One region of the Nocardioides sp. NBC_00368 genome, then DNA from elsewhere that is predicted to be linked to it. Evidence: predicted binding sites of a transcription regulator. Region 1 holds the regulator's gene; the other holds the start of a gene.
What was found. The regulator LexA, encoded in region 1, represses DNA repair genes until DNA is damaged. The targets are predictions, from matches to a motif close to TCGAACANNTGTTCGA.

Region 1 (8,843 bases):
TTGGAGTTGTCCAGCGGCTTGCGCTGGTCCTCCAGCTGGCCGTAGGCCAGGTACTGGCGGTTGTCGTTGATGCTGTCGTAGACCTCGTCCTCGACCCAGGTCGCCGTGGACTCCATCATCCAGCGGTCCTCGCCGGCGTCGTAGGCGAACTGGACGGCGTGGAAGTACTCGTGGGCGGCGGTGACCCGGAGGTTCTCGGTGGGCGTGTTGGCCGTGCCGTACTCAGCGGTGGCGTAGTCGTTGTCCAGGACGCAGTAGGCGGTCGCGGCCGTCTTGGAGACCTTCGTCTCGGGCGCGCAGTAGCCGTAGTAGCCCTCGTCGTACAGGTTCTCCAGGTAGATGTCGACCTTGCCCGGGGTGACCGTCTTGTCGGCCGCAGGCTTGCGGTAGCCCGCCTGCACATAGACGTTGTGGACCTTCGTGACCACGTCACGGACCTGTGTCGCGTACGCCACCGAGGCGCTGTCGCCGCCCTTGCCCGGCGTGTAGTGGACGCAGACGACGTCGCTGCAGGTCTGGGTCGCGGTGCGCGGGCGGGCGAGCAGCTCGCGCGCGGCCTTCTGGTTGGAACCGTCCAGGGCGTCCTTGGCGTTCCACAGGTTCGTCAGCGCGATGGTCGCGTCGGGCCGGCCGGCGACGTGCCGACCCGGCACGACCTGGCGGGCGCCGCGGACCGACTGGTTGCGCTTGACCTTCTTGGCCTCGGCGAGAGCCTCCCGGGCCTCCTCCTCGGTCACCGGCTGCGCGGCGCTGGTGTCACCGCCGGTCCGCACCGAGCTCGCCGGGGTCGACCCGGTTGCGGGCATGGTGGCGGCGAAGGTGGCCACTACCATCCCTGCGATCAAGACGAAGGAGCGTTGTTTGCGGTTGATCCGGCGGGCAATGTTTCGCATGAGATACCAGACGTTCGGGAAGGCAGACCAGGGCAGTCTAAGGGCACAACGACTCGGCCACACCAGTGAAACGCCTAGACGGGCTCGGTGACGTGATGGAGCCGGTTGCTCCCGGTCGCGGTGGCGTACGACCTGGCCCAGGTGGCCGTGGTCCTGGCGTCCTTGCGTTCGACGATGACGTACCAGTCCATCTGGGCCCGGTTGCGGGTCACGTCGAGGACCGAGAAGCCGTGGTCGTCGAAGTTGAGGTAGCGGACGTGGCGGTTGGCGGTCCTGATGATGTTCTCGACCGTCACGCTCACCGTGCGGCGCGGAGCGCCGAGGATGTCCTTGAGGTTGTTCGAGGTCACCGAGGTGGCGACGAACTCGACGCCGGCGGTCCTGCCGAGCGGGTAGACGGCGGAGTCGTACGGCAGGTCGCAGGCCCACGCCGAGTGGATGTCGCCGGTGACGAAGACCGTGTCCGTGATCGCGTTGTTGCGGATGTGCTCGAAGAGCTCGGTGCGGTCCGCGGTGTAGCCGTCCCACTGGTCGACGTTGTAGGCGATGCCGTTGTCGGGGAGTAGCCCGGTGACGTCGTTGACCGGGCTGACCAGGCTCTTCGGGAGGGCCGCGAACGTGACCGGCGCGATCATGACGGGGTTGCCGACGATCTTCCACCGGGCGTCGGTGAGCAGCCCCTCCTTGAGCCATTCCAGCTGCTCGTCGCCGGTGATCGTACGGTCGGGGTCGTCGACGCCGGCCAGATCGGTTCGGGCGACCTGCTCGGAGCGGTAGGAGCGCAGGTCGAGCATGCTCAGCTCGAGCAGGGTGCCGAACCTCAGCCGCCGGTAGATGCGGTCGTGGAGGTGGCCACCGGTCTCGACGACGGCAGTGCCGTCGACACGTAGCGGCATCCACTCGTCGTAGGCCTGGTTGGCGTTGGTCTTGCGCTCGATCCAGTCGTACTCGCCGGGCTCGTTGTTCTCCGCACCCAGCAGCCAGGCGTCGTTGGCCGACTCGTGGTCGTCCCAGGTCACGATCCACGGCAGGTGTGCGTGGGCGTCGGCGAGGTCGGCGTCGCGCTTGTACTGCGCGTGCCGGATCCGGTAGTCGGCCAGGGTGTGCATCTCGTGGGCCGGCTCGTGCGGGCGGATGTCCTCGTTGGCCATGCCGTAGCCGTACTCACCGGGACCGTACTCGTAGAGGTAGTCGCCCAGATGGAGGATCGCGTGCAGGTCGTCACGCCCGGCGAGGTGGCGGTAGGCGGCGAACCAGCCGGCCTGCAGGTTGGAGCAGGAGACCACCCCGAAACGTACGTTGTCCGGGGTCGCGTCCGCGGCCGGAGCGGTGCGGGTGCGACCGACGCGGCTGGTCCGGCCGTTGTAGGTGAAGCGGTAGAAGTACCAGCTCTCGGGGGAGAGGCCGGTGACGTCGAGCTTCACGGTGTGGTCGCGCTCGGGTCCGGTCTGGTGGGAGCCCTTCGCGATGACCCGGCTGAAATCCGCGGTCGGCGAAACCTCCCAGCGGACCAGGATCTCCTCGCCCAGGCCGGACCCCGGAGTCGCCTCGGCGGTGGGCGTGATCCGGGTCCAGATGACCACACGATCCGGGAGTGGGTCGCCGGAGGCGACGCCGTGCTGGAAGTGGTTGAGTGTGGTTCCCGCCGCCTCGGCGGGCGCCGGCAGGGCCACGACCCCGGCTCCTGCGGCGGTGGCCAGCCCGGCGGCGATGAGGGTGCGGCGGTCGATCTGCGTCTGGGGCGTGCTGCTCTGGGTCACGCCGTATGGAACGACGCAGCCGCCGGCCCTGTCATGGGCCGGCGGCTGGATTTCACGCAGTGTTCCCGGACTGGTTCCGAGAGGTGTGGCGGAGGACTCAGAGGCTGCGCAGGACCGCCGTCACCTTGCCGAGGATCGTCGCGTGGGTGCCGTCGATCGGCTCGTACGCCGCGTTGTGCGGCAGCAGCCAGACCTTGCCGTCCTTGCGGGAGAGCGTCTTGACCGTCGCCTCGCCGTCGATCAGCGCGGCCACGATCTCGCCGTTCTCCGCGGTCGGCTGCTGGCGCACGACCACGAAGTCGCCGTCGCAGATCGCCGCGTCGACCATCGAGTCACCGGAGACCGAGAGCAGGAAGAGGTCGCCGTTGCCGACCAGCTGCTTGGGCAGCGGGAAGACGTCCTCGACGCTCTGCTGGCTCGAGGTCTCCTCGGCCAGGATCGGGCCACCGGCCGCGATCCGACCGACCAGGGGAACCATGGCGGCGTCGGGGTTGGGGTTGACGACGGCCTCGGCCGCGATCGCCGGCTCGGTCTCCTCGCCGGACATGGCCTTGCGGTGGGCCATCACCTCGGGGAGGAAGACCTCGAGGGCACGGGGTCGCTTCGGGTCCTTGCGGATCAGACCACGCTGCTCCAGCGCGCGCAGCTGGTGGGCGACGCTGCTGGTGCTGGTCAGCCCGACGGCGGCGCCGATCTCGCGCATGCTGGGCGGGTAGCCGCGCTGCTCGATGCTGTCGCGCAGGTGAGCGAGGATGCGCTGCTGACGCGGCGTGAGCCCGGTCGCGTCCGGCGGCCCGTCGGGCAGCTCGCGGACGCGGCTCTTCTTCGAACCGCCTGATCCGGTGCCTGTCTTCTGCGTGGTCATGTCATCACATTAGTCCCTCTGGCACCACGACATCAAACATCTGTTCGATCTCGTTCGAAGTGCGTGTCGGCGTTCGAAAATTCTTGGCGTCGCTACTTGCGTTGTTCGAACACGTGATCTACCTTCGAACATGTGCTCGATCGAACACGTGATCGAGAGACTTGTGAACTGGAGGCCGTGATGAGTGCAACCGTCTATGTGCTGCCCGTAGCCGAGCCGCCCCGGCCCGTGCGGGAGGTGCGTCGCTCGACGGTGCGGCTCACCCGTCGTGGGCGGATCGTCGTGTTCGCCTTCGCGCTCGTCGTGCTCTTCGCGATCGCGTTCGTCGGGGCGCGAGTGGCCTTCGCGGTGGACGGTGATGCCGACAAAAGCCCCGCCCCCGCCGCCCACACGATGGTCGTCGGTGATGGCGACACGCTCTGGGACATCTCCGCGGAAGCGGTCGCCGGGACCGACGCTTCGATTCGGGAGATGGAGCAGAGGATCAAAGAGCTCAACAGTCTCGAGTCCTCGATGCTCGTGTCCGGGCAGACCCTGATCGTTCCGACCGCGCCGTAGAGGCGCCGACAGATGTCCGGCTGCTCCTTCGACCCTGGCGGCCGGCAACCGGGGAAAAAGTGAGAGTGCTGCAGACGATGGGAAGCGTCTGCAGCACTCTCGCTGTCCTGGCGGTCGTCGTCAGTGACGCCCGCGGTAGGGGGTGTCCGGCTCGGGTGGCGGCCACTGCTTGTTGCGGGTGGTGTGACGCGGTGGCCACTCGTCGTCCGGCTGGGCGGCCGGCGGTTCCTGGGGCTGCCGCTGGGTGGGCATCGCCTGCGTCGCTGCGGGATCCTGGGTCAGCCGAGCCCTCGAGCCGGTCTGGCCGTAGCTGGTCGGAGCCTGGTAGGCGCCGGACTGATACTGGGACGAGCCGGCCTGCTGGGTGGGGTAGCTGTCCGTGCCGTAGCCCTGAGAGCCGTACGCCGGGGAGCTCGTCGGCGTGGAAGCCGGGGTCGGCGGGCTCGTGTAGTAGGGCGGGGTGCTCGGCGGTGTCGGCGTCGGGGGCTGGTAGCTCGGCGTGCCGTAGGCCGACCGGCTCCCGGTGGTGCCGAAGTCCGAGGAGCTGCTCGTATAGCCGTAGGGCGACTGGGAGCCGGTATCGGTGTAGGCCGAGCGGCTGCCGGTGTCACCGTAGGGAGACTGGCTCCCGGTGTCGGAGCTGTGTCGGCCGTAGGAGCCGGTGTCCTCGTAGCCGTAGGAGCCGGTGCCGTAGTAGTCCTGCTCCATGTAGGTCGTCTGGTCGCCGTAGGGCTGCTCCGGGTAGTCCTGCTCCTCGACGTAGGCGTTGGAGTGGCTTCCGGTGTAGTCGTCGGCGGGCGGTGGGGTGGGGGAGCCGGTGAGGGCCCGCCAGGCCTTCCCGGCGAAGGTGAAGGTCAGGAAGAGACAGGCGACTGCGACGACGGCAGCGATGGCGAGCTTCACCCAGGCGCCGAATTCGCCTCCTCGTGCGTCGGCCCCGAAACCGACGGCGACCCACACCAGCACTCCCCAGATGACGAGGAATGCCAGCGTCGCGATCGCAGGCAAGATGAACGGTGGCCGGGGACCGCTTCTGGGGCGCGTGCCTCTCCGCGACCCGACGCGATTTCCTCCGGAGATGTTTGTCACGGGGTCATTCTTACCCATCTGGGCCAGCGCGTCGCCGCTGAACCGGAATCTTTCGGTGTTTGACCGGCGACACGCCGGGCGCACGGGGAAACGCGACGCTCGCTTGCATCGGCTGAGGGGCGGGCGTACGGTTACCACTACATCTAGTAGTTACACCGCTGTAGTTATCCACATCTAGTTCACATGAACGGGTGGATGACCCACAGCGATGGGGGTGTTGTTCCACAGGGACTCACGCTCAATTCCACAGGTTCCACAGGCTCGGGCCGCCGCTGAGACGGCCTGGATCCACAAGGCTTCACGAGAGGGGCTCGACCGTGCACTGTCCGTTCTGCCGACACAGCGACACCAAGGTGCTCGACTCCCGCGTGGCCGAGGACGGCGGCCAGATCCGGCGCCGTCGGGTCTGCCAGGAATGTGGGAAGCGGTTCACGACCGTCGAGCAGATGCAGCTGATGGTGGCCAAGCGCTCCGGCGCGGCGGAGCCGTTCAGCCGCGACAAGGCGGTGCACGGCGTACGCAAGGCGTGCAAGGGCCGCCCGGTCACCGAGGACCAGCTCGCCTGCCTCGGCCAGGAGGTCGAGCAGGCGCTGCGGAGCCAGGGGTTGGCCGAGGTTCCCAGCCACGAGGTGGGGCTGGCGATCCTCGCGCCGCTGCGCGAGCTCGACGAGGTGGCCTACCTGCGCTTCGCGAGCGTCTACCGGGCCTTCGGGTCGGCCGACGACTTCGAGCGCGAGATCCAGATGCTGCGTACGGAACGGGAAGTCCAGGACTTCGAGGCAGAACATCCGGTCGAGGCCCCGGTGGGCAGCGACTAGATCCCACGGCCATTCGCAACGATGGCGCCACAGACCGGCCCGGGCAGGCCGTGGGGAAGCGACCTGTCCGGGCCATCCAGCACAACAACAGCACGACGCACGAAGCCCGAACGGGCGCTACAGGAGACTCCACCATCAGCACCGACCAGCAGTACGGCACAGCGATCGATGACAACAGGGGGAACGAAATGACAGACACGGCAGCAGAGGCACAGGCATCGTCGAAGGCGGGCGCCGGGCTGAAGATCGAGCGGATCTTCAGCACCGAGGGCGTCCACCCGTACGACGAGATCACCTGGGAGCGACGCGACGTCGTCCAGAAGAACTGGAAGACCGGGGAGACCGTCTTCGAGCAGACCGGAGTGGAGTTCCCCGACTTCTGGTCGATCAACGCCTCGACGATCGTCACGACCAAGTACTTCCGCGGTGCCATCGGCACCGACAAGCGTGAGCAGAGCCTGAAGCAGCTGATCGACCGGGTCGTGAACACCTACGTCGCCTCCGGCAAGGAGAACGGCTACTTCGCCTCCGAGGCCGACGCCGACCTCTTCGGTCGCGAGCTCACCTGGCTGCTGGTCAACCAGCACTTCGCGTTCAACTCGCCGGTCTGGTTCAACGTCGGCACCGAGTCCCCCCAGCAGGTCTCGGCCTGTTTCATCCTCTCGGTCGACGACTCGATGGACTCGATCCTGAACTGGTACAAGGAGGAGGGCCTGATCTTCAAGGGCGGCTCCGGTGCCGGTCTCAACCTCTCCCGAATCCGCTCCTCCAAGGAGCTGCTGAAGTCCTCCGGCGGCACCGCCTCCGGTCCGGTCTCCTTCATGCGCGGCGCCGACGCGTCCGCGGGCACCATCAAGTCCGGCGGCGCCACCCGTCGTGCGGCGAAGATGGTCGTCCTCGACGTCGACCACCCCGACATCGAGGAGTTCGTCGAGACCAAGGCGCGCGAGGAGGACAAGATCCGCGCCCTGCGCGACGCCGGCTTCGACATGGACCTGGGTGGCAAGGACATCTCGTCCGTGCAGTACCAGAACGCCAACAACTCGGTGCGCGTCTCCGACGAGTTCATGCGCGCGGTCGAGGAGGGCAAGAAGTTCGGTCTCCGGGCGCGTACGACCGGTGAGGTCATCGAGGAGATCGACGCCCGCGAGCTGTTCCGCAAGATCTCGGTCGCCGCGTGGGAGTGTGCCGACCCGGGTCTGCAGTACGACGACACCATCAACGACTGGCACACCAACCCGGAGACGGGCCGGATCACCGGCTCCAACCCGTGCTCGGAGTACATGTCGCTCGACAACTCCTCGTGCAACCTGGCGTCGCTCAACCTGCTGAAGTTCCTCAAGGACGACGACACCTTCGACGCCGTGCGCTTCCAGCAGGCCTGTGAGGTCGTCTTCACCGCGATGGACATCTCCATCTGCTTCGCCGACTTCCCGACCGAGGCGATCGGCGAGACCACCCGCGACTACCGCCAGCTCGGCATCGGCTACGCCAACCTCGGCGCCCTGCTGATGGCGATGGGTCTGGGGTACGACTCCGAGGGCGGCCGCACCATGGCCGCCGCCATCACCTCGCTGATGACCGGTGCCGGCTACAAGCGCTCGGCCGAGCTGGCCGGCGTCGTCGGTCCGTACGCCGGCTACGCCCGCAACGCCGAGGCCCACCAGCGGGTCATGCGCAAGCACCAGGCCGCCAACGACGCGGTCCGCTCGATCAACCCGGTCGACCGCAACATCATCGACGCGGCGACGAAGGTGTGGAACGACGTCGTCGAGATCGGCAAGGTCAACGGCTTCCGCAACGCCCAGGCCTCGCTGCTCGCGCCGACCGGCACCATCGGCTTCATGATGGACTGCGACACCACCGGCATCGAGCCCGACTTCTCGCTGGTCAAGTTCAAGAAGCTCGTCGGTGGCGGCTCGATGCAGATCGTCAACCAGGTGATCCCGCGGGCCCTCACCAAGCTGGGCTACCAGGCCGAGCAGATCGAGGCGATCGTCGCCTACATCGCCGAGCACGGCCACGTCGTCGACGCCCCCGGCCTGCGCCAGGAGCACTACGAGGTCTTCGACACCGCGATGGGCAAGCGCGCGCTGCAGCCGATGGGCCACGTACGCATGATGGCGGCGACCCAGCCGTTCCTCTCCGGCGCGATCTCCAAGACCGTCAACCTGCCCGAGTCCGCGACCGTCGAGGACATCGAGCAGGTCTACATGGAGTCGTGGAAGCTGGGCCTGAAGGCCACCGCGATCTACCGCGACAACTGCAAGGTCGGCCAGCCGCTGGCCGACGGCAAGTCGGAGAACGCCAAGAAGGACCAGGGTCTCTCCACCGCTGCTGCTCCGGCTCCCGAGGCCGAGGTCGAGCCCGAGGTCGTCGAGAAGATCATCGAGAAGATCGTCTACGCCCCGACCCGCAAGCGCCTGCCGAAGTCCCGCGTCTCGCGCACCACCTCCTTCACGGTCGGTGGCGCCGAGGGCTACATGACCTCCGGTGCGCACGCCGACGGCGAGCTCGGAGAGGTCTTCCTCAAGCTCGGCAAGCAGGGCTCGACCCTGGCCGGTGTCATGGACGCCTTCTCCATCGCGGTGTCCGTCGGCCTCCAGTACGGCGTTCCGCTGGAGACGTACGTCTCCAAGTTCACCAACCTGAAGTTCGAGCCCGCCGGTCTGACCGACGACCCGGACGTACGCATGGCGCAGTCGCTCATGGACTACGTCTTCCGCCGCCTGGCGCTGGACTACATGTCCTTCGAGGACCGCTCGGCTCTCGGCATCTACTCCGCCGACGAGCGTCAGCGCTACCTCGAGACCGGCTCCTACGAGCAGCTCGGCAACGGCACCACCGCCGCCGAGCTCGT
Region 2 (8,843 bases), 1.7 Mb from region 1:
GGCCGACGTGGTCTCCATCCACATCGACGGACGCCCGGGCAACCTGGGCATGTTCGGCGAGGAGCAGTTCGCGAAGATGAAGCCGCGCTCGCTCTTCATCAATGCCGCACGTGGCTTCCTGGTCGACAACGACGCGCTGCGCAAGCACATCGAGTCCGGACACATCGCCGGCGCCGCGCTCGACGTCTTCCCGATCGAGCCCAAGGCCCAGGGCGACGCCTTCGAGAGCCCGCTCCAGGGTCTCGACAACGTCATCCTGACCCCCCACGTGGGCGGCTCCACGCAGGAGGCCCAGGAGGAGATCGGCTGGTTCGTCTCCGGCAAGCTGCGCGACTTCATCGGCTCCGGTTCGACCGCCCTGAGCGTCAACCTGCCGGCCGTCCAGCCCCCGCCGATGGCGGAGGGCTCGCGACTCGCGCTGCTGCACGACAGCGTCCCCGGCGTGCTCGCCGAGCTCAACAACCTGCTCGCCTCCGAGGGCGTCAACGTGACCGGTCAATACCTGGCCACCAGCGGCGAGACGGGCTTCGTGGTCACCGATGTGACCAGCGTGCCGCCCACGACGCTGGAGAAGATCGCGGGCAACCCGCACACCAGGTGGGTGCGCGCCTACCACGCCTGACGCTAGCGTTCTGGCCCATGGAGCTCCCTCGACATTGGCCGCTGCCAGAGGCGACCGACCTTCTCGGTGAGGTTCTGGCGGCGTACGACGAGCCGACCCGCCGCTACCACGACCGCCGGCACCTCTCGGAGGTGCTGGACCGGATCGAGGAGCTGCGGGAGGAGGGAGAGCGCTTCGACGCGCTGACCGTCACCCTGGCGGCCTTCTTCCACGACTCCGTCTACGACGGGGAGCGGGACGCCGAGGAACGCTCGGCAGCCTGGGCCGAGGACGCGCTGGCCGCCTACCTGGAGGCCGACGTGGTCGCCGAGGTCGCCCGGCTGGTGCGGTTGACCGAGACCCACGACCCGGAGCCCGACGACCACAGCGGCCGAGTGCTCTCCGACGCCGACCTGGCGATCCTGGCGGCCCCGGCGGAGCGCTACGAGGAGTACGTCGCGACGGTCCGTGAGGAGTATCAGCACCTGTCCGACGAGGAGTTCCGCGACGGTCGCGCCCAGGTTCTGGAGCGGCTGCTGGAAAAGGAGTCGCTCTTCTCGACACCCTTCGCGCGGATCAGCTGGGAGGCCGCCGCGCGGGCCAACATCTCGGCCGAGATGGAGACCCTCACCACATATCTGTCACCTGACCGATAACAATTCGCCCGGTCGGTCGGACCGGTGGCAGAATTTCGTGGTGAGCTTCCAGACGTACGCCGACCTGTGGCGGATTCCTGACGTTCGCCGCATCCTCGTGCTGGGTCTGTTCCTGCGGATCCCGATGCCGGCGTCCTCTGTCATCGTGACCCTGCACGTGGTCGGCCCGCTGGACCGCTCCTACGCCGAGGCCGGCCTGGTCTCGACGGTGCTGGCGATCGCGATGGCGATCTCAGGGCCCTGGCTCGGCCGGCTCCTCGACCGCCTCGGCCTGCGGCGTACGCTCCTGCTGCCGCTGGCCATCCTCCCGATCGCCTGGTCGATCGCGCCCTGGGTCGGCTACCTTCCGCTGATCGCGCTGATCGCCGTCGCCGGGCTCTTCACCGTGCCGTCCTGGTCGATCGTGCGCCAGGTCGTGCTCCGCTCGGTCGAACCCGGGCAGCGCACCGCGGCGCTCAGCGCCGACGCAATCATGACGGAGCTCGCCTTCATGGTCGGGCCGGTGATCGGCGTGCTCAGCGCCAGCTACCTCGGCACCTCGTGGGCGCTGCTGGTGACCCAGTGGCTCGGGATCGCTGCGGCCATCGTGCTGTGGCTGCTCAACCCGAGCATCACCGAGGGCGAGCCGGCCGTACCGAGCGACGCGGTCCCCAGCGACTCCGGTGTCCCGGCTCGCCGCTTCGCACTTCCGTCGTGGGTCAGCCCGGGCGTCGTACTCCTCCTCGCCGGCACCTTCACCGCCTCGCTCATCCTCATCGCCGAGGACCTCGGCACCGTCGCCGCGATGCGCGACTTCGACCGCACCGCCCTCCTCGGCCTGGTGATGGCGATCTGGGCCCTCGGTTCCCTGGTCGGCGCGCTCGTCTACGGCGCGCTCAACCGCCACCCGTCCGCCGCGGTGATGCTCGTCCTGCTGGGCGCGACCACGGTGCTCACCGCGTTCGCCTGGGACACGATCTCGTTCGCCGCGCTGCTCCTGCTCAGCGGCTTCTTCTGCGCGCCGACCCTGACCGCGGCGCTCGAGGCGATCACCAGCCGCGTCCCCTCGACCGTACGCGGCGAGGTGATGGGCTGGCACGGCTCGGCGATCACCCTCGGCAGCGCCGTCGGCGCACCCACCGCCGGGTTCGCCATCGACCTGATCGGCTGGCAGGGCGGGTTCGTCCTCGGCGGCGGGCTCGGCCTGCTCATCGCGGCGGCCATCTGGCTCACCGTGCGTCGGATGTCCACCCCTTCGGCCGAGGCGTCGGTCCCGCCGGGCGAGAAGTCGCCCGCGCCGGCCGAGTAGTCACCGCGGCGCCCTCTGGGCCGACGTATGTGACGCCTCAGCCGGGGGTGACGCCTCCGCGCTTCGCGCGGTCACCCCTCGGCTATCGGGGTTTGCGGCGGCGCAGGCCGGCCGCGAGGAGTGCGGAGACCAGCGCTCGGGAGGTGACCTCGACCGCACCGGCGGCGACCATGTCGTCGTACGCCTCGGCCGGCACGTCGTAGTGATCCCGGTCGAACCCGCGGGCCGGGATCCCCATCCGGCTCGCGAAGGCGTGCAGCTCCTCGTAGGAGGTGTCACTGGCCAGGTGCGACCACATCCGGCCACGGCTCGGCACGTTCGGCGGATCGATCAGAATCACAGGCTGCATTGTTGGCGATTGCTCCGCAATTCGCGAGCGCTTCCGCTTGACCCTCGTCTTCCTCCGCTCCGCTCGTCGCTACGCTCCTCCCTCCGCTGCGTCCAGACGAGGGACGCTCCAGCACTGGATTGTTGGCGATTGCTCCGCAATTCGCGAGCGCTTCCGCTTGACCCTCGTCTTCCTCCGCTCCGCTCGTCGCTACGCTCCTCCCTCCGCTGCGTCCAGACGAGGGACGCTCCAGCACTGGCCTGTTGGCGATTGCTCCGCAATTCGCGAGCGCTGAATCGCTTCTCGCCTCCTTGACCGGTGGGCGAGAATGGTCGGTGATGAACACGACAGTGCTGTTCGAGGCTCGGGCGAGGGTGCTCCATGACCTCGATGCGCGCGGACTCGCAGGGGCGGCGGCCGTGTCGGCCCTCGAGGACGCGATGACCGAGCGCGGCTGGTGGGTTGAGCAGTGGCCGGAGGGGAAGGCGTACGTCGCGGGCCTGGTCGCCCAGGACGTGCAGGACGTGCTCTTCGACGAGAGCTCCGAGCGCTGGCCCGTGTGCACGCTCTGTCCGCCCGAGGCGCCGGTGCACTCGCTCCACATCACCCCCGACCTGGGCGGCCCGGACCCGATCTGGGTCTGCGAGGAGAGCGGCGACGTGGTCGCGCCGCTCGGCGACCTCTGAGCCGCAGGCGTCAGGAGGGGCCGAGCTGCAGGTGCAGCGCGTAGCGGTCGGCGCGATAGACCGAGCGGCAGACCTCGACGTAGCGATCCCCTGCGACCGACTTCCGCTGTCTGCGGAGCACAGGCACACCGACCGAGAGGCCGAGCAGCGTGGCCTCCTCGATGTTGGCCACGTCGGCTCGGAACGTGTCGTCGACCCACGAGGGGCGCATGTGCCGGCGGGCAAGCTCGGCGTAGAGGCTGGTCGGCGTGGTGCGCTCGAGCATCCCGGGCACGATCGCCTCGTCGAGGTAGACGTCCTCGATACAGATCGGCACCCCGTCGCCGCGGCGCAGACGCCGCCAGTGGACGACGGCCGCGCCCTCCTTGATCGCCAGCGCACGCGCGATGGTGGGCCCGGCCTTCTCCCGGCCGAGCAGCAGCGTCTCGGAGGAAGCCTGCATCCCCCGGCGAGCCATCTCCTCGCTGAACCCGAGCACCGGACTCTGCGCCCGCGGCGGACGCGCCACGAACGTGCCCCGGCCCGGGATCCGGACCAGCAGACCGTCGGCGACGAGCGCGTCGAGCGCCTGCCGCACGGTCGCCCTGGCGACGCTGAACTTCTGGACCAGCTCGCGCTCCGAGGGCGCGGACGCACCCGGGCTCTCCCCGATGACCAGCTCCCGGACGTACTCCCGGATCTGGACGTGCTTGAGCGAACGCTCACCGTCGACCGACCGGACCATGAGCAGAGCGTAGGTGTACACATGGCGTACGGTCCCGGGTTTGGTCAAGTTGTGACATTGCAATGAGATGAGGCGGATCAGGTGCAACGAAACCCGAATGCAGGATTTCGCTAGAACACATGTTCGATCCCGAGGTATGCTGCAAGGGTGGACTTCCAGGGAACACTCTTCGCCCCCACCGACGACGAGACCACCGAGACGACCTACGAGCGGATCCATCTGGACCGCGGAGCCTGGGTGGACGTCGCCCGCGGCTGGCTGCCTGATCCCGACGACGTCTTCGCGGCCCTGGTCCACGACGTCCCATGGCGCGAGGAGCGTCGACAGATGTACGACCGCGTCGTCGACGTGCCCCGACTCCTGCACACCTACCTGCAGGGCGACCCGCTCCCCCACCCGCGGCTCGCCGAGGCCCGCGGCCGCCTCACCGCTCATTACCTGCCCGAGCTCGGCGAGCCGTTCGTGACCGCGGGCTGCTGCTACTACCGCAACGGCAACGACTCGGTCGCCTGGCACGGCGACAGGATCGGTCGCGGTCGCAGCAACGACACGATGGTCGCGATCGTCTCCGTCGGCGACCCGCGCCGTCTGGCGCTGCGGCCCCAGGGCGGCGGCAAGGGCATGAGCATCGAGATGGGCCACGGCGACCTGGTCGTCATGGGCGGCTCCTGCCAGCGCACCTGGGAGCACGCCATCCCCAAGGTCTCCTCCGCCGGCCCCCGGATCTCGGTCCAGTTCCGGCCCCGCAACGTCTTCTGAGACTGGCTCAGGAGGCTGCGACGCCGTCCAGGAGGTTGGCGACAAGGGCGGTGGCGAACTCGCGGGTGACGGGCTCGTCGGGGATGAGCAGCCGGTGGTAGACGGATCCCCAGAGCTGGTCGATGAGGACGCGTACGTCGACGTCGGAGCGGAGCTGGCCGGCTTCCTGGGCGCGGGTGAGGCGCTCCACGGCCAGGCGACGGCGCTCGGCGGAGTAGAGCGCTCGGTAGGCGGCCGCCAGCTCCGGGTCTGTCTGCGCTTCCCCGATCAGCTGGAGAAGCGCAGACCCGCCCTTCGTCTCGGTCATCACTGCGACGAAGGCATGCAGCTGGCTGAGGAGATCGGTGCGGATGTCGCCGGTGTCCGGGAAGGCCAGGGTGTCCTCGACCGCATGGAAGTATCCGTCGAGGGCGAGCGCGCCCCGAGACGGCCACCACTTGTAGAGCGTGGTCTTGCTGACGCCCGCGACACGGGCCACCCGGTCGAAGGTGAGGTCGGCCATACCCTCGGTGAGGAGCAGTTCACCCGTCGCGCGAAGGATGTCGGCTCGGACCTCGTCGGCGGGTCGGCGGCCCCGTCCTCGGCGCGGCGGAACGTCCTCGGCGGTCATGATCCGCCCCCTTCTGATGTCGATCGGTGAGCCAGTGTATGGGGCACCAGCAGCAAGACGTCTCACCGAGCGATGGTGAGAAGGTCGGCGAGGTCGACGCGGGTGAGGAACTCGCGACGGACACGATCGGCCACGTCGGAGACCTCCTCCGAGCCGTCGTCAGCCGGATCGATGTGGACCCGGAACGGACGCTCACCGGCCGGCAGGGACACGATCCGAGCGATCTCGTCGGAGACCATCGAGGCGTCCGCGTCGGCCGGAGCCAGCGCGGCGAGCTTCTCGGCCACCTGGCCCATGAGCCCGGCGTAGCGCGTCTCGTACGCCGCCTCGACCGCCGTGTCGGCGGGCCGTCCGGAGTGCGCGAAGTGGTTCGTGCCGCTGGTGAACGAGCCGGGCACGACGATCGAGGTCTCCACACCCCACCGGGCCAGCTCACCGGCATAGGAGACGGCGAGGGAGTCCATGCCCGCCTTGGCCGCGAAGTAGGGGGCCAGGTAGGGCGGCGTACCGCCCTTGACCGAGGAGCTCGACACCCACACCACCAGGCCGGCACCCCGTGCCCGCATGCCCGGCAGCACCGCCCGGTTCACCCGCTGGGTCGAGAGCACGTTGACGTCGTAGAGCTCGGCCAGCTGCTCGGGCGTGAACGCCTCGGTCGGGCCGACCACCATGTGACCGGCGTTGTGGATGAGGACGTCGATGCGGCCGTGGTCGGCCTCGACCTGGGCGATGGCCGCATCCACCGAGTCCTGGGAGTTGACGTCGAGCTCGATCGCACGAAGGTCGACGCCGTGCTCGGTCGAGTAGTCGGCAGCGGCTCGAACAGCCGGGGCGTTGCGGCCGCCGGTCTCGCGCATCCCGGCATAGACGGTCTGTCCGGTCCGCGCGAGCGCGCGGGCGGTGAGGGCGCCGAAGCCGCTCGAGGCTCCGGTGATGACGACGATCTGATTCATGGCGTTGTCCTTCCTGCTGCTCGTCGACCCGGCTCAGACCATGCCGCCGTTGGCGTACACGACCTGGCCGTTGATCCACCGGCAGGGACCCGCGAGGAAGGCGACGACCTCGGCGATGTCCTCAGGCGTGCCGAGGCGGTGCAGCGGGTTCATGTTGGCCATCCGCTCGATGGTCTCCTCGTCCTTGTCGTCCAGGAACAGCGGCGTGGCGACCGGGCCTGGCGCGACCGCGTTGACGGTGATGTCGCGGCCGGCGAGCTCCTTGGCCAGCACCATGGTGAGGGCGTCGACAGCGCCCTTGGACGCGGTGTAGGCGGCGTACCCCGGCAGCGCGACCTTCTTGACCGAGGTCGAGAAGTTGATGACGGCGCCGCCGTCGCGGACCTGGTTCGCGGCGAGCTGCGAGACGACGAAGGTGCCGCGGATGTTGGTGCGGTGCATCCGGTCGAGGACATCCAGGTCCAGCGACGCGATCGGGCTCAGCGCCATGATCCCGGCGGTGTTGACGACGACGTCGATGCCGCCGAACGCCTCGCTGGTGGCCTTGAAGGCCTCGGCCATCGCGACCTCGTCCGCGACGTCGCCGCCGACTGCGATCGCCTGGCCGCCGGCCGCGGTGATCTCCGCGACGAGCTCCTCGGCCCGGCCGGCGTTGCCGGCGTAGTGAACGGCGACCGCGAAGCCGTCGCGGACGAGTCGCTCGACGACGGCCGTGCCGATGCCGCCCGAGCCGCCGGTGACGAGTGCGACGCGAGTGTTGGTGGTGCTGGTCATGGTGGTCTCCTTCAGGAGTCGATGTGAACGATGTGTCCATATAATCACAGATATGAACCGCCCGTCCACATATGTGTCTCATGCCACCTTCCGAAGGGTCCTCGCGGTTCGCGGAACGGGCTTTGGAGTGGGTCCCAGATGCGTTCCGTACGCTGGTAGGAAAGGATGGGACCGACAGCCGACGCCTCTGGAGCCGCCTTGACCACCACCGCACCAACCCTCGCCCCGCCATCCGCTGAGGAGATCGCCCGGGCGAAGGAGATCGTCGGGCGGATCAGCACCGCCTTCAGCAGCCGTGTGGTCGGCCAGGAACGCCTCAGGACGGCGCTCCTGATCGCGCTTCTCTCCGAGGGACACGTGCTGCTGGAGAGCGTGCCGGGGCTGGCCAAGACACTCGCCGCGAGCACGCTGAGCCAGACGGTCAAGGCGCAGTTCTCCCGGATCCAGTGCACCCCCGACCTGCTGCCGAGCGACATCATCGGCACCCAGGTCTACGACCAGCGCAACCACGAGTTCGAGACCCAGCTCGGACCGGTCCACGCCAACTTCGTGCTGCTGGACGAGATCAACCGAAGCTCCGCCAAGACCCAGAGCGCCATGCTCGAAGCGATGCAGGAACGCCAGACGAGCATCGCCGGCCACGTCCACCCGCTGCCGCGCCCGTTCATGGTGCTCGCCACGCAGAACCCGATCGAGGAGGAGGGCACCTACGTCCTCCCCCACGCCCAGATGGACCGGTTCCTGCTCAAGGAGATCGTCAACTACCCCAGCGACGGCGAGGAGCTCATCGTCCTGGAGCGCATCGAGGCCGGCACGCTCGGTCCCGACCACGAGGAGACCCGTCCGGTCGCCGACCCCGACGACGTGATCTGGCTCCAGGAGCTGACCAAGCGCGTCTACGTCGACCCGGCGATCAAGCGCTACATCGTCGCCCTCGTCCAGGCCACCCGCAACGCCCGCCAGCTGCTCGGGCCGGAGACGGGCTCCTACGTCGAGATCGGCGCGTCCCCGCGTGCCTCGATCGCGTTCCTGCAGGCGTCCCGCGCGGCGGCGCTGCTGCTCGGCCGTTCCTACGTCACCCCGGAGGACGTGCGCGAGCTGCGCCACAGCATCCTGCGCCACCGGCTCCACCTCAGCTTCGAGGCACTGGCGGAGAAGGTCCAGCCGGAGATGCTGGTCGACGCGCTGGTCCGCGCGGTCCCCAGCCCCTGAGCCGAGCCGACCTGAGCACCTGACCTGAGCACCGACATGGCGACGTACCTCCCCCGGATCCGCACGCGGCTGATGATCCATGCCCACCGCAAGGTCGTGGGCCTGCTCGACGGGGAGTACGCCAGCCTCCAGACCGGGCGCAGCATGGACTTCCACGACCTGCGGGAGTACGTCCCCGGCGACGACGTGAAGGACATCGACTGGAAGGCGACGGCCCGGTCCCGGAGCCTGCTGGTCAAGCGGTTCACGGCC

Region 2: a site for LexA is predicted at 4,395-4,410, ahead of OG984_RS25105 (alpha-ketoglutarate-dependent dioxygenase AlkB). Genes of this name have one in related genera too.

What each region holds. Positions count from the first base shown of each region.
Region 1 covers NZ_CP107970.1:3,518,469-3,527,311, reverse strand. Annotated here, with positions in the region: gene OG984_RS16785 (MXAN_6640 family putative metalloprotease) at 1-893, opposite strand, end outside; gene OG984_RS16780 (alkaline phosphatase D family protein) at 968-2,653, opposite strand; gene lexA (transcriptional repressor LexA) at 2,751-3,518, opposite strand; gene OG984_RS16770 (LysM peptidoglycan-binding domain-containing protein) at 3,699-4,076, shown strand; gene OG984_RS16765 (hypothetical protein) at 4,197-5,084, opposite strand; gene nrdR (transcriptional regulator NrdR) at 5,483-5,983, shown strand; gene OG984_RS16755 (vitamin B12-dependent ribonucleotide reductase) at 6,172-8,843, shown strand, end outside.
Region 2 covers NZ_CP107970.1:5,254,179-5,263,021, reverse strand. Annotated here, with positions in the region: gene serA (phosphoglycerate dehydrogenase) at 1-622, shown strand, start outside; gene OG984_RS25130 (HD domain-containing protein) at 640-1,257, shown strand; gene OG984_RS25125 (MFS transporter) at 1,298-2,545, shown strand; gene OG984_RS25120 (DUF4031 domain-containing protein) at 2,628-2,894, opposite strand; gene OG984_RS25115 (hypothetical protein) at 3,212-3,559, shown strand; gene OG984_RS25110 (GntR family transcriptional regulator) at 3,570-4,304, opposite strand; gene OG984_RS25105 (alpha-ketoglutarate-dependent dioxygenase AlkB) at 4,431-5,042, shown strand; gene OG984_RS25100 (TetR/AcrR family transcriptional regulator) at 5,050-5,652, opposite strand; gene OG984_RS25095 (SDR family oxidoreductase) at 5,715-6,605, opposite strand; gene OG984_RS25090 (SDR family oxidoreductase) at 6,639-7,379, opposite strand; gene OG984_RS25085 (AAA family ATPase) at 7,578-8,591, shown strand; gene OG984_RS25080 (DUF58 domain-containing protein) at 8,628-8,843, shown strand, end outside.